One region of the Pseudoalteromonas sp. SG43-5 genome, then DNA from elsewhere that is predicted to be linked to it. Evidence: predicted binding sites of a transcription regulator. Region 1 holds the regulator's gene; the other holds the start of a gene.
What was found. Region 1 encodes NrdR, which represses ribonucleotide reductase genes. Its sites were predicted from a motif close to AAACACNANATNTNGTGTTT; they were not measured.
Positions count from the first base shown of each region.

Region 2: the regulator NrdR is predicted to act here: its motif matches at 2,481-2,500, upstream of nrdA (class 1a ribonucleoside-diphosphate reductase subunit alpha).

Region 1 covers NZ_JACJFA010000001.1:17,786-24,307, forward strand. The annotation lists gene thiL (thiamine-phosphate kinase) at 1-77, opposite strand, end outside; gene nusB (transcription antitermination factor NusB) at 124-534, opposite strand; gene ribE (6,7-dimethyl-8-ribityllumazine synthase) at 550-1,014, opposite strand; gene ribBA (bifunctional 3,4-dihydroxy-2-butanone-4-phosphate synthase/GTP cyclohydrolase II) at 1,115-2,227, opposite strand; gene H5161_RS00085 (riboflavin synthase) at 2,257-2,910, opposite strand; gene ribD (bifunctional diaminohydroxyphosphoribosylaminopyrimidine deaminase/5-amino-6-(5-phosphoribosylamino)uracil reductase RibD) at 2,927-4,060, opposite strand; gene nrdR (transcriptional regulator NrdR) at 4,063-4,512, opposite strand; gene glyA (serine hydroxymethyltransferase) at 4,881-6,137, opposite strand; gene thrC (threonine synthase) at 6,407-6,522, opposite strand, start outside.
Region 2 covers NZ_JACJFA010000017.1:49,087-55,608, forward strand. The annotation lists gene gyrA (DNA topoisomerase (ATP-hydrolyzing) subunit A) at 1-644, opposite strand, end outside; gene ubiG (bifunctional 2-polyprenyl-6-hydroxyphenol methylase/3-demethylubiquinol 3-O-methyltransferase UbiG) at 821-1,531, shown strand; gene H5161_RS15835 (HAD family hydrolase) at 1,531-2,211, shown strand; gene nrdA (class 1a ribonucleoside-diphosphate reductase subunit alpha) at 2,620-4,902, shown strand; gene nrdB (class Ia ribonucleoside-diphosphate reductase subunit beta) at 4,968-6,098, shown strand; gene yfaE (class I ribonucleotide reductase maintenance protein YfaE) at 6,098-6,370, shown strand; gene H5161_RS15855 (DUF1287 domain-containing protein) at 6,406-6,522, opposite strand, start outside.

The sequences.
Region 1 (6,522 bases):
CCTATACCTAGGTTTACATCACGACGGGTGATACCGCGACCTTTAAAGTAGCGGTTAATTAATTCAAATTCCTTCATACACAAAAAAGCCGGCCTATGCCGGCTCCCCTCTTTAACGGTTTACTTACTTGCGTAAATGCTTAACAGCTTTATCAAGTACACCGTTTACAAATTTATGGCTGTCTTCAGCGCCAAAAATTTTGGCCAGCTCAATACCTTCGTTAATAGCAACTTTATAAGGTACGTCTTCACGGAACTTAAGCTCATAGCTGCTTAAACGTAAAATTGCACGCTCAACCATATCTAAGTCATCAAACGGACGTGTTAAATGTGGTGATACAGCTTCGTCTAGTTGCTTGTAATTTACAGCAACACCCGTCGCTAGATCTTTAAAGTATTCAACATCAATTTTAGTAACGTCTGTTTCGATCAACATTTGTTGTTCGATATCGGCAATTAAATTGCCACTTATTTGCCAAGAATAAACGGCTTGGAGTGCTAAGATACGTGCTTTACGTCTTGCTGCTGGTTTCACAAAAATTCCTTAAACTTAAATTTTATCTAACACATTAACCATTTCAAGCGCGCCTAAAGCAGCTTCGCCGCCTTTATTGCCCATTTTGGTGCCAGCACGCTCAATTGCTTGTTCAATGCTTTCTGTGGTTAATACGCCAAATGCAACCGGGATATCATACTCAAGTGATACTTGCGCAAGACCTTTGTTTGATTCGCCAGCAACTAGGTCAAAGTGTGGTGTACCACCTCTGATCACTACGCCTAATGCGATGATTGCATCATACTCTTTTTTTGCCGCAACGCGTTTAGCCGCTAAAGGTAATTCTACCGCGCCTGGCACATAAATAACGGTAATGTCGTCATCTGATACGCCACCTGTGCGTTTTAGCTCATCAACAGCACCTGCAAGGAGGCTGCTACCAATAAAGTCATTAAAACGAGAAATGACAATGGCAAATTTTTTGCCTGGAGCGTACTTATTACCTTCAATAATTTTCATTTGATAACCCTAAAAATAAGTTCAAGCGGTTGCGATTGCGCAAAAATTGCTGCGCATCATACCATAAAAATAAAATAATAGCCTAGTTTAAGCGTGATGCTTATTGTGGCTCAACGTAATCAACAACTTCTAAATGAAAGCCCGAAAGTGCATGGTACTTTTTAGGGCGACTCATTAATCGCATTTGTTTAATTCCAAGATCGGCAAGTATTTGCGAACCTACGCCAACAGTACGAGATGTACCTTTGAATTTACGTGGCGTAACGCTTTCGCCGGCATCAGCTGCTGCAAATGCTTTCACAGTTGCCTCTAACTCTTCAGTGCTTTCTTGCTTACCTAAAATAACTAAAGCACCTTCATTTTTAGCGATATAAGCCATTGCTTCAGAAAGGCCCCAGCTACGGTCAGCACTTCTGTCTGAAAGTAGAATATCGTTAAAGGTACTTTGCAAATGTACACGTACATTTGTCGGCTCTTGATCTTTTATATCGCCTTTGAGCAATACGTAATGTAATTGGCCGTCAATTGTGTCTTTGTAAGTAACTAAATCAAATTCACCATGAACAGTTGGTAACTTACATTTTGCTACTTGCTCAATTGTTGTTTCGTTTAAGTTGCGGTATTCTATTAAATCAGCAATGGTGCCAATTTTAATATCGTGCTCTTTCGCAAAAACTTCTAAATCAGGGCGGCGTGCCATAGTGCCATCAGCATTAAGTATTTCAACAATAACAGATGATGCTTCAAGCCCAGCTAAACGCGCTAAATCACAGCCAGCTTCAGTGTGTCCTGCGCGAGTTAATACGCCACCAGGTTGCGCCATAATAGGAAAAATATGTCCAGGCTGAACAATATCACTTGGGACTGCGCCTTTAGCTATAGCCGCTTGCACTGTACGCGCTCTATCTGCTGCTGAAATACCGGTTGTAACACCTTTTGATGCTTCTATCGACATTGTAAAGTTAGTCGAAAATGCTGCACCATTGTTTTTAACCATTAACGGTAAATCAAGTTGCTCGCAACGCTCTTGCGTCATGGTTAAACAAATTAAACCACGGCCATGGGTAGCCATGAAATTAATCGCTTCTGCGCTAATATGCTCAGCAGCTATTATTAAATCGCCTTCGTTTTCTCTATCTTCATCATCCATTAAAATAACCATTTTACCGGCTTTAATATCGTCGATGATTTCTTGCGCGCTGTGTAAATTCATAAATTTGCTCGTGTAAGTTGTCAGTTTCGTTATTTAATAAAACCCGCTTTAGCGAGTAAGCTCATCGAAATATCAGAGCCCGTTGGTTGCTCTGCACCCCTTATAAGGCGCTCTAAATAACGTGCAATTTGATCGACTTCTAAATTAACTTGGGTACCTACTTTAAAATGAGCAATTGTGGTTTGCTCACTCGTGTGTGGGACAATTGTTAATTTGAATTTATTACCCTCTACAGCGTTTACTGTCAGGCTTATACCATCAATACATACCGAACCTTTGTAAGGAATGTATTTCATTAAATTTTCGTCAGTTGTAAGCCAATATTCTGTTGCTCTGGCGTTTGCTGTAATACTTGTAATTGTTGCGATACCATCAACATGGCCAGACACTAAATGACCGCCTAAACGAGAAACAGGTTGCATGGCTTTTTCAAGATTCACCGTTTGTCCTAAAGCATAGTGAGCAAAACCGGTCAAACTAATCGTCTCATTAGATAAATCCGCACTAAAACCATCAATATGTTTACCAACTACAGTTAAGCAAACACCATTAGTTGCAATGCTGTCACCTAACTTTACGTCTGTCATATCAAGATCAGTACTTTGGATACGAATGGCTAAGTCGCCTTGTTTTTTTTGTAATAAAGCAATTTTGCCTGTGGCTTCTATTATCCCAGTAAACATAGCACTACTCTTTTTATTAAGTGATTTTAATGAGTTTTGACGCGGTGATACGTAAATCGTCACCAATGCGCGCACATTCATTAAATGTTAAATCAACGGTGTTTTGCATACTCGTCAATTCAGGAAAATTAACTAAACTTTTTGCATCATGGCCCATTAGTTTAGGCGCTAAATAAAAAACAAACTCGTCAACTAAATTAAGCTCTGTCATTTTACCAGCAAGTGTTGCGCCAGCTTCAAGCCAAACATTATTAAACTGCAGTTGCCCAAGTTTTTCTAAAACGGCTTGTAAATCAACTTTACCGTTACTTTCACTGACTTCAATATGCTTTACAAAATGCGGCCATTGCAATGATTTATCAACCTTAGTCGTAAATATTATTACATCACTTTGGATTTCAAATAAAGCAAGGTCAGGTGTTAAACGGTTTTGAGAGTCAATTATAACACGCACGGGCTGGCGAAGCGGCAAATCAGTAGGCAGTGTGCAAGGCAGCTCACTTAGTCGCACATTAAGTTTAGCATCGTCTACTAGCACTGTATCGGCACCGGTTAAAATAGCGCAGCTTTTCGCTCGGTATAATTGTACGTCTTGTCGAGCAGCAGGACTTGTGATCCACTTACTTTGCCCATTTTTAAGCGCCGTTTTACCATCAATACTCGCTGCCATTTTGCAAATCACATAAGGTAAGCCTTGTTCCATACGCTTAAAAAAGCCAACGTTAAGTGCGCGAGCTTGTGATTCGAGTAACCCGTAAGCAACGTCAATACCCGCGTCGCTCAGTATTTTAAGGCCTTTGCCAGCAACTTGTGGATTTGTATCAACCATAGCAGCAATTACTTTTACCACACCGGCAGCTTTTAAGCCTTCGGCGCACGGTGGCGTACGGCCATAATGACTACACGGTTCAAGCGTTACATAAGCCGTTGCACCTTGTGCATTTTTTCCAGCGACAGCCAGTGCATTTACTTCTGCATGGCCTTGACCTGCTAATTGATGAAAACCCTCACCAATTATTTGATTATTTTTAACTAAAACACAGCCAACATTAGGGTTAGGTGTGGTAGTAAACCGGCCTTTTTTGGCAAGTTCTATGGCGCGTGCCATATACATTTCATCATGTTCAGTAAAAGGAACTTGGCTTTGCATTGTTACTCCCCTAAGCGGGCAATTTCTTCGCCAAATTCGCGTATATCTTCAAACGAGCGATAAACAGAGGCAAATCTCACATACGCTACTTTATCGAGCTTTTTGAGGGCTTCCATAATGCATTCACCAACCAAATGGCTTGAAATTTCTCGCTCGCCTGTAGCACGCAACTGCGATTTTATTATATTCACAACTTCGTCTACTTGCTCTGTGCTCACTGGGCGTTTTTCGAGTGCGCGATTTAAGCCATTTAATAATTTATCTTCGTTAAATGGTTCGCGGCTGCCGTCTTGTTTAATAACACGAGGCATAACCAGTTCAGCGCCTTCAAATGTAGTAAAGCGCTCATGGCAGTCGTTGCACTCACGGCGCCTGCGAACTTGATGGCCTCCACCAACAAGGCGTGAGTCAATAACTTTAGTATCTTTTGCGGTACAAAATGGACAATGCATAGCTCGGTACTTCCGTTTTAAAACAAAAAAGACCGCTAAATAGCGGTCTTTTATCTTAGCAAAAAAATAGGGCCTGTTGACCTTTCAGGATTAAATTTGTTCTATCTATGGGTGATTTAATCGCGGCGCGAGGTTTGTAACCTAGTGGGCTAAGTAAAAACCGAGCAACAAAGAGTAAATCGCCCCTAGGACGAACCCGAGGGCAGTGCATGTTTGCCATTTATGCTGCGTTATCGCCTATTTGTGTGGAGTAACCACACTACATAGACTCTGCCTTGCCTAAAAACCAAACATGCTACTGCAAATTAAACCTCGAAAGATAAACAGGCCCCTAGCCTATGTGATCTAAATTACTGCTGCTTATGCAATTAAGCGTAAACAGGTAATTTTGCACAAATTGCTTTTACTTTTTCTTTAACTTGCGCCTGTACAGATTCATCAGTGATGTTATCTAGTACGTCACAAATCCAGCCAGCAAGCTCTTTTGATTCTTCTTCTTTGAAACCACGACGAGTGATTGCAGGAGAACCAATACGCAAACCAGATGTTACAAACGGAGAACGTGGATCGTTTGGCACTGAGTTTTTATTAACTGTGATGTTAGCGTTACCAAGGGCTGCGTCTGCATCTTTACCAGTAATATCTTTATCGATTAAATCGAGTAGGAATAAGTGGTTTTCAGTTTTGTCAGATACGATTTTGTAGCCGCGCTCTTGCATTACAGCAACCATTGCTTTTGCGTTTTTAACAACTTGTGTTTGGTATACTTTAAATTCTGGTTGAAGCGCTTCTTTAAATGCCACTGCTTTTGCTGCAATAACATGACATAAAGGACCACCTTGGCCACCAGGGAAAACTGCGCTGTTAAGCTTTTTATAGATTGCTTCATCGCCACATGCAGAGATAATTAAACCACCACGAGGACCAGCAAGTGTTTTATGCGTAGTTGTAGTTACAACATGTGCATGAGGAACTGGGCTTGGGTAAACGCCTGCCGCAATTAAACCTGCAACGTGAGCCATATCAACAAACAGGTAAGCACCTACTTTGTCAGCAATTTCACGGAATTTAGCCCAATCAACAATACCTGAGTACGCTGAGAAACCACCAATAATCATTTTTGGTTTATGCTCAAGTGCTAGTGCTTCAACCTGTGCGTAATCAATTTCGCCCGTTGTTTCATCTAGTCCGTATTGAATTGCATTGTAAAGCTTACCAGAGAAGCTTACGTGTGATCCGTGAGTTAAGTGACCACCATGAGCTAAGCTCATACCAAGTACAGTGTCGCCTGCTTCTAATAGCGCTAGAAAAACAGCAGCATTAGCTTGCGAACCAGCATGTGGTTGTACGTTTGCGTAGTCAGAACCAAATAACTCGTTAGCACGGTCAATTGCTAATTGCTCAACAACATCAACGTGCTCACAACCGCCATAATAACGTTTGCCAGGGTAACCTTCTGCGTATTTATTTGTAAGCTGTGAACCCTGCGCTTCTAGTACGCGTGGGCTACAGTAGTTTTCTGAAGCGATTAGTTCAATGTGCTCTTCTTGGCGAGCAGTTTCTTTGTTTATCGCGTCAAATAACTCTGGATCAAAATCCGAAATATTCATGCTACGTTCTAACATTGGGGTCTCCTAGGGCAACGTGTATGGTGTTTTTTAGAGGCTTTATTGTACGCTTTAAACGACTCTTTGCCTACGCTCTTAAGTTGAGGATATTTAAACAGGGATTGAAACTATTTCACAGACTTTTTAAGATGATATTTTCTTATAAAACCATAACGATTTTAAATGAATGCTATTTCCTACATTTAATTAGTAAATGCAACTCACTAGATTTAAAAGCCTAAAGTTATAAAAAAAGGCGGCTTAACCGCCTTTTTGAATTAATTAACTTAGCCAAGTTTAGCAAGTATTTCTGTACGTAATGCGTCGTAATCGGCCTTTATATCGCTTGCTAGGCATGGTTTTGCTAGTGCGTCGCTAAGTGGTTTTGGCATACCTAATTCAA
Region 2 (6,522 bases), on a different contig from region 1:
GGACCAGGAATATAATCCATTAACTCTAAAATAGTTAAATCTGGATTTTGAATAAGTGCCAAACAACCATTTACAACTTCAGTTAAGTTATGTGGTGGTATATTTGTAGCCATACCTACTGCAATACCTGACGAACCATTCACTAATAAATTAGGAACTTTCGTTGGTAAAACATCAGGGATGAACTCAGTGCCATCGTAGTTAGGAACGAAATCAACCGTTTCTTTTTCAAGATCGGCTAATAACTCATGCGACATTTTAGCCATACGTACTTCTGTATAACGCATTGCCGCTGCTGAATCACCATCAACCGAACCGAAGTTACCTTGGCCATCTACTAGCATATAACGCAGTGAGAATGGCTGAGCCATACGAACTATCGTGTCATAAACTGCACTGTCGCCGTGTGGGTGGTATTTACCGATTACGTCACCGACCACACGGGCCGATTTTTTGTAAGGCTTGTTCCAGTCATTACTAAGCTCGTTCATTGCAAACAAAACGCGGCGATGAACAGGTTTTAAGCCGTCACGTACGTCTGGTAATGCACGTCCTACAATTACGCTCATTGCGTAATCTAAGTAGGAGTTTTTTAACTCGTCTTCAATATTGACTGGCAGAATTTCATTGGCGAGATCAGTCATTTGATATCACATTCCTTCAGTATCAGCTCTCAACAACCCGGTATTGGGTATTAAGAGTATTGTTATTATTTCTAACAGCCATGCTATCACAATTAATTTTAATTTACAGGCGCAAAACTTTGCGATTTATCAATTTAGCCCTATATAATGGCCTCAGATTGACGAGGAAGTATTTTATGACCGAACATCAAAATGTAGATCACGCAGAAATAGCAAAATTTGAAGCCATCGCCGAGCGTTGGTGGGACCTAGACGGAGAATTCAAACCTCTTCACGAAATTAACCCGTTACGTTTAGACTTTATAGCAAACAAAACGCAAGGCTTATTCGATAAAGAAACACTCGATGTTGGCTGTGGTGGCGGTATTTTAAGCCAAAGCATGGCGCGCATGGGCGCAAAAGTAACTGGCATCGATATGGGGCAAGAGCCTTTAACTGTTGCTAAGTTGCACAGTTTAGAAACTGGCGTAAATGTAGATTACATAAAAGTGCCAGCAGAAGAGTTTGCATCGCAACACCCAGAGCGCTTTGATGTAATAACCTGTATGGAAATGCTTGAGCACGTTCCCGACCCAGCATCTATCATTCATGCCGTAGCTGCACTTGCCAAACCAGGCGCAGACGTGTTTTTTTCAACCCTGAACAAAACACCTAAAGCATATTTATACGCTATTGTTGGTGCTGAAAAGCTTTTAAAAATGGTGCCTGAAGGTACACACGACCATAAAAAGTTTATAAAACCTGCACAGCTTATTACATGGGCAGAGCAAGCGGGTTTAAAAGTTCGTGCAAGTACAGGCCTTTCTTATAACCCACTATCAAAGCAATATACGCTCAATAGTGACGTTAGCGTAAATTACATACTGTACTTCGAGAAGTTAGCTTAATGGCTAACTCTCAAGCCCCCCTCCCCCTTATTGAGTACGATGCATTTTTATTTGATTTAGACGGCACTCTACTCGACACCGCTGATGATTTAGGTGCGGCTTTAAATGCAGTTCTCATTAATAATAAAATAGAGCCTGTTAGTAGTGATGTATACCGTCCTGCGGCATCTAACGGCGCAGGCGCATTATTAGAGGCTGGTTTTAAAGAGTTATGGGACACACAACCTCAAAGCGAGCTTATTAAGCAATTAGTTGACGAATACGCTGCAAACATAGCAAATCACACACATTGCTTCAGCGGTGTTGAATCGTTGCTTATTGCCCTTGATCAGAAAAAGATCAAATGGGGGATCATGACTAACAAACCAGGGTTTTTAACTGATCCTTTAGTGGCAGCAATTCCCGCATTGAAAAATGCTAGTGTAGTAATAAGTGGCGACACCTTAGCTGAAGCTAAGCCATCCCCTTTACCGCTGCTACACTGTGCAAAGCTTATGGGAGTGCAACCAAAACGCTGTTTGTACATTGGTGATGCACAGCGAGACATACAAGCAGGCAAAGCCGCAGGTATGCGCACAGCAACGGCACTTTGGGGTTACATACCAAGTATTGATGAAGCCAACAGCTGGAATGCTGATTTTAACTGGCAAAGCCCAATTGATGGTTTTAACCATATATAGTGCCATGTTAATTAATAAACACTATATATTGTGATTGTGTTAGTTTTTACGCAAAGCTTGCTGATAAAAAAAGCAGTCAAAATTTATTTTTAAAATGCGTAAATTTAGCAGATCATTAGTTGATTTTTGCATATTTCAACTTAAATGATTGTTCGAAGGTGAGTATCTACTAACACAAATACGTTATCCCGAAGTTATCCACAAATAGGGGCAATTATGTCCCTTGCAAAACAACTCAGACCACACTATCTTGTGATCTCTAAATTGAACAACACCAGATATTGTGGCCAAATGTTATTCAATTAAATTCGCAAATATGGCGAAACTTATAATAAATGAGTATATACCTTGCCCCGGCGAGGTATAAAGCATTGGTCAAAATACATAATTCCCAAGGAATACAGGCAAATGAACCAACAGTTATCTGTAAGCAAACGTGACGGGCGTAAAGAGCCTCTTGATCTGGATAAGATCCATCGCGTTATTGAGTGGGCCGCCGAAGGTTTAAATAACGTTTCGGTTTCGCAAGTTGAATTAAAGTCGCACATTCAGTTTTACGACGGTATTCGTACTAAAGACATTCACGAAACCATCATTAAAGCAGCAGCGGATCAGATTTCAAAAGAATCGCCTGATTACCAATACTTAGCTGCACGTTTAGCTGTATTCCATTTACGTAAAAAAGCGTACGGTCAATTTGAGCCACCACGTTTATTTGACCACGTAACAAAAATGGTTGGCGATAAACGCTATGATGCTCATTTACTAGTAGATTACACAGAGCAAGAGTTAGATGAGCTTGATGCATACCTTGATCATTCTCGCGATCTTAACTTTAGCTACGCTGCTGTAAAGCAACTTGAAGGTAAGTATCTCGTTCAAAACCGTGTATCGGGTGAAATATACGAAAGTGCACAGTTTTTATATATTTTAGTTGCAGCAAGCTTATTTTCAGATTACCCACGTGAAACACGTACTGATTACATTAAACGTTTTTACGATGCAGTATCTTTATTTAAAATATCTCTACCAACGCCAATTATGTCGGGTGTACGTACGCCTACTCGCCAGTTTAGCTCATGTGTATTGATTGAATGTGGCGACAGCCTTGATTCAATCAATGCAACGTCGTCAGCTATTGTTAAATACGTTTCACAACGTGCGGGAATTGGTATTAATGCAGGTAGAATACGTGCGCTAGGTAGCCATATTCGTAACGGCGAAGCGTATCACACAGGTTGTATCCCTTTTTATAAGCACTTTCAAACAGCGGTTAAAAGTTGTTCACAAGGTGGTGTACGTGGCGGCGCAGCAACATTATTCTACCCGCTTTGGCATTTAGAAGTAGAGAACCTACTTGTACTTAAAAATAACCGTGGTGTAGACGACAACCGCGTTCGCCACCTAGATTACGGCGTACAGTTTAATAAATTAATGTACTCTCGTTTAATTAAAGACGACTACATTACGTTATTTAGCCCATCAGATGTGCCTGGCCTTTATGATGCATTTTTTGAAGACCAAGCTGAGTTTGACGCACTTTACGTTAAATACGAACAAGACGAGTCTATTCGTAAAAAACGCATTAAAGCCATTGAGCTTTTCTCAATGTTTGCGCAAGAGCGTGCAAGTACTGGTCGTATTTATTTACAAAATGTGGATCACTGTAATACACACAGCCCATTTATTTCTAAAGTTGCGCCAATTCGCCAATCTAACTTATGTTTAGAAATTGCATTGCCAACTAAGCCACTTAATAACGTAAATGACGAAGAAGGCGAAATCGCCCTTTGTACACTTTCTGCGTTTAACCTAGGTGCAATAGAGTCACTTGATGAGCTTGAAGAGCTAGCTGAACTTGCAGTACGCGCACTTGATAACTTACTTGATTTCCAAGACTACCCTGTACCGGCTGCTAAAAATGCAACTATGGGTCGTCGTACACTAGGAATAGGCGTAATTAACTACGCATACTACCTAGCTAAAAACGGTAAGCGTTATTCTGATGGCAGCGCTAATGCATTAACGCATAAAACCTTTGAAGCTATTCAATATTACTTAATGAAAGCATCAAACGAGCTTGCTAAAGAACGTGGCGCATGTCCTAAGTTTAACGAGACAACGTATTCACAAGGTATTATGCCAACAGATACGTACAAACGTGATTTAGATAAAATTTGTGATGAGCCACTTCATCTTGATTGGGATACACTACGTGCAAGTATTAAAGAGCACGGTATGCGTAACTCAACACTAAGTGCATTAATGCCATCAGAAACATCGTCGCAAATCTCTAACGCAACTAACGGTATTGAGCCACCACGTGGACATATTAGCGTTAAAGCAAGTAAAGACGGTATTTTAAAACAAGTTGTTCCTGAGTATGAGCGTTTAAAAGATCAGTACGAGCTACTATGGGACATTCCATCAAACGATGGTTATCTACAACTTGTTGGCATAATGCAAAAATTTGTTGACCAAACAATTTCTGCAAATACAAATTATGATCCAAACAAGTTCGAAGGCGGTAAAGTACCTATGCAAGTCTTATTAAAAGACTTACTAAGCGCGTACAAACTAGGTGTTAAAACCTTGTATTACCACAATACTCGCGACGGCGCCTCAGATTCACAAGAAGATGCTCCAGAAGTGGAAGATGACGATTGTGAAGGCGGCGCGTGTAAAATATAACTGCTGATTTTTATTTTAAGCGGGCATTTAGCCCGCTTTTTCTGATAGTTTTTTGAGTGATAAACATGTCTTATACTACTTTTAGCCGAAACCATAATAACCAAATGCAAGAGCCAATGTTTTTTGGCCAAACTGTAAACGTATCTCGTTACGACCAACAAAAATACCCAATTTTTGAAAAGTTAATTGAAAAGCAACTGTCTTTCTTTTGGCGTCCTGAGGAAGTAGATGTAAGTAAAGACCGTTTAGACTTTCAAGCATTACCAGATCACGAAAAGCATATATTTTTAAGCAACTTAAAATACCAAACACTGCTTGATAGTGTACAAGGACGTTCGCCAAACGTGGCTCTACTTCCAATTGTATCGCTACCAGAGCTTGAAACATGGATAGAAACGTGGGCGTTCAGTGAAACAATTCACAGCCGCTCATACACGCATATTATCCGTAACGTAACACAAGCACCTGAGCTTATTTTTGATGACATTGTTAGCAACGATAAAATTAGCGAACGTGCTGATGCCGTAACTAAATACTACGATGACTTAATTAACTCTGTATCGCTTTACAACTTATACGGTGAAGGCAAACACGAGATTAACGGTAAAACAGTTATCATTAATTTATTTGAGCTTAAAAAGAAACTTTACCTGGCTATGATGTCGGTAAATATTCTTGAAGCGATTCGCTTTTACGTAAGTTTTGCATGTTCGTTTGCATTTGCTGAGCGCGAGCTAATGGAAGGTAACGCTAAAATCATCAAGCTAATTGCACGCGATGAAGCACTTCACCTTTCTGGTACTCAGCATATTTTAAACATTATGCAAGACGGTAAGGACGATCCAGAAATGGCGATTGTTGCTGCCCAGTGCCGCGACGAAGCGATTAAAATGTTTGTTGATGCTGCAGAGCAAGAAAAAGAGTGGGCTGAGTATTTATTTAAAGATGGTTCAATGATTGGCTTAAATAAGCATATTTTATGTCAGTACGTTGAATACATTACCAATGCACGTATGACTGCGATTGGCTTGCCAGCACAGTTTGAAAATAACAGTAACCCTATCCCGTGGATAAACTCGTGGTTAGTGTCTGATAACGTGCAAGTAGCACCACAAGAAGCAGAAATAAGCTCATACCTTGTTGGTCAAATAGACTCTCAAGTTGATGCATCAGAATTTGGTGATTTTGATTTATAATGAGTGACAAGTCTACTGCAAGCATAACGCTTGCAGAAAACAGCCAGTGTATAGAATTTATCGCTGGCTGCCCTTCTCTTCTACACTGCTTAGAATCCATGAAAATAGAAGTCGCATTCCAATGCCGTGAAGGCTATTGCGGCGCTTGTAGAGCAACGTTAGTGTCAGGCAGTGTTGAGTATAACGAAGAGCCACTTGCGTTTGTACGCGAAGGCGAAATATTGTTGTGCTGCTGTAAACCCAATGGCAATGTAAGTATTGCTCTGAAATAAAAATCAATACTTACATCCATCGTTTATTAAACTTATCAATAGTGTGGAACGAACCGGTAATGTCCGGTAATTTTATAATCAAAAAGCATATCGCTTTTTTGCGGACCACGCCCTATATTATGCACAATAAGTGGGTTACCCGTATCTTGAGA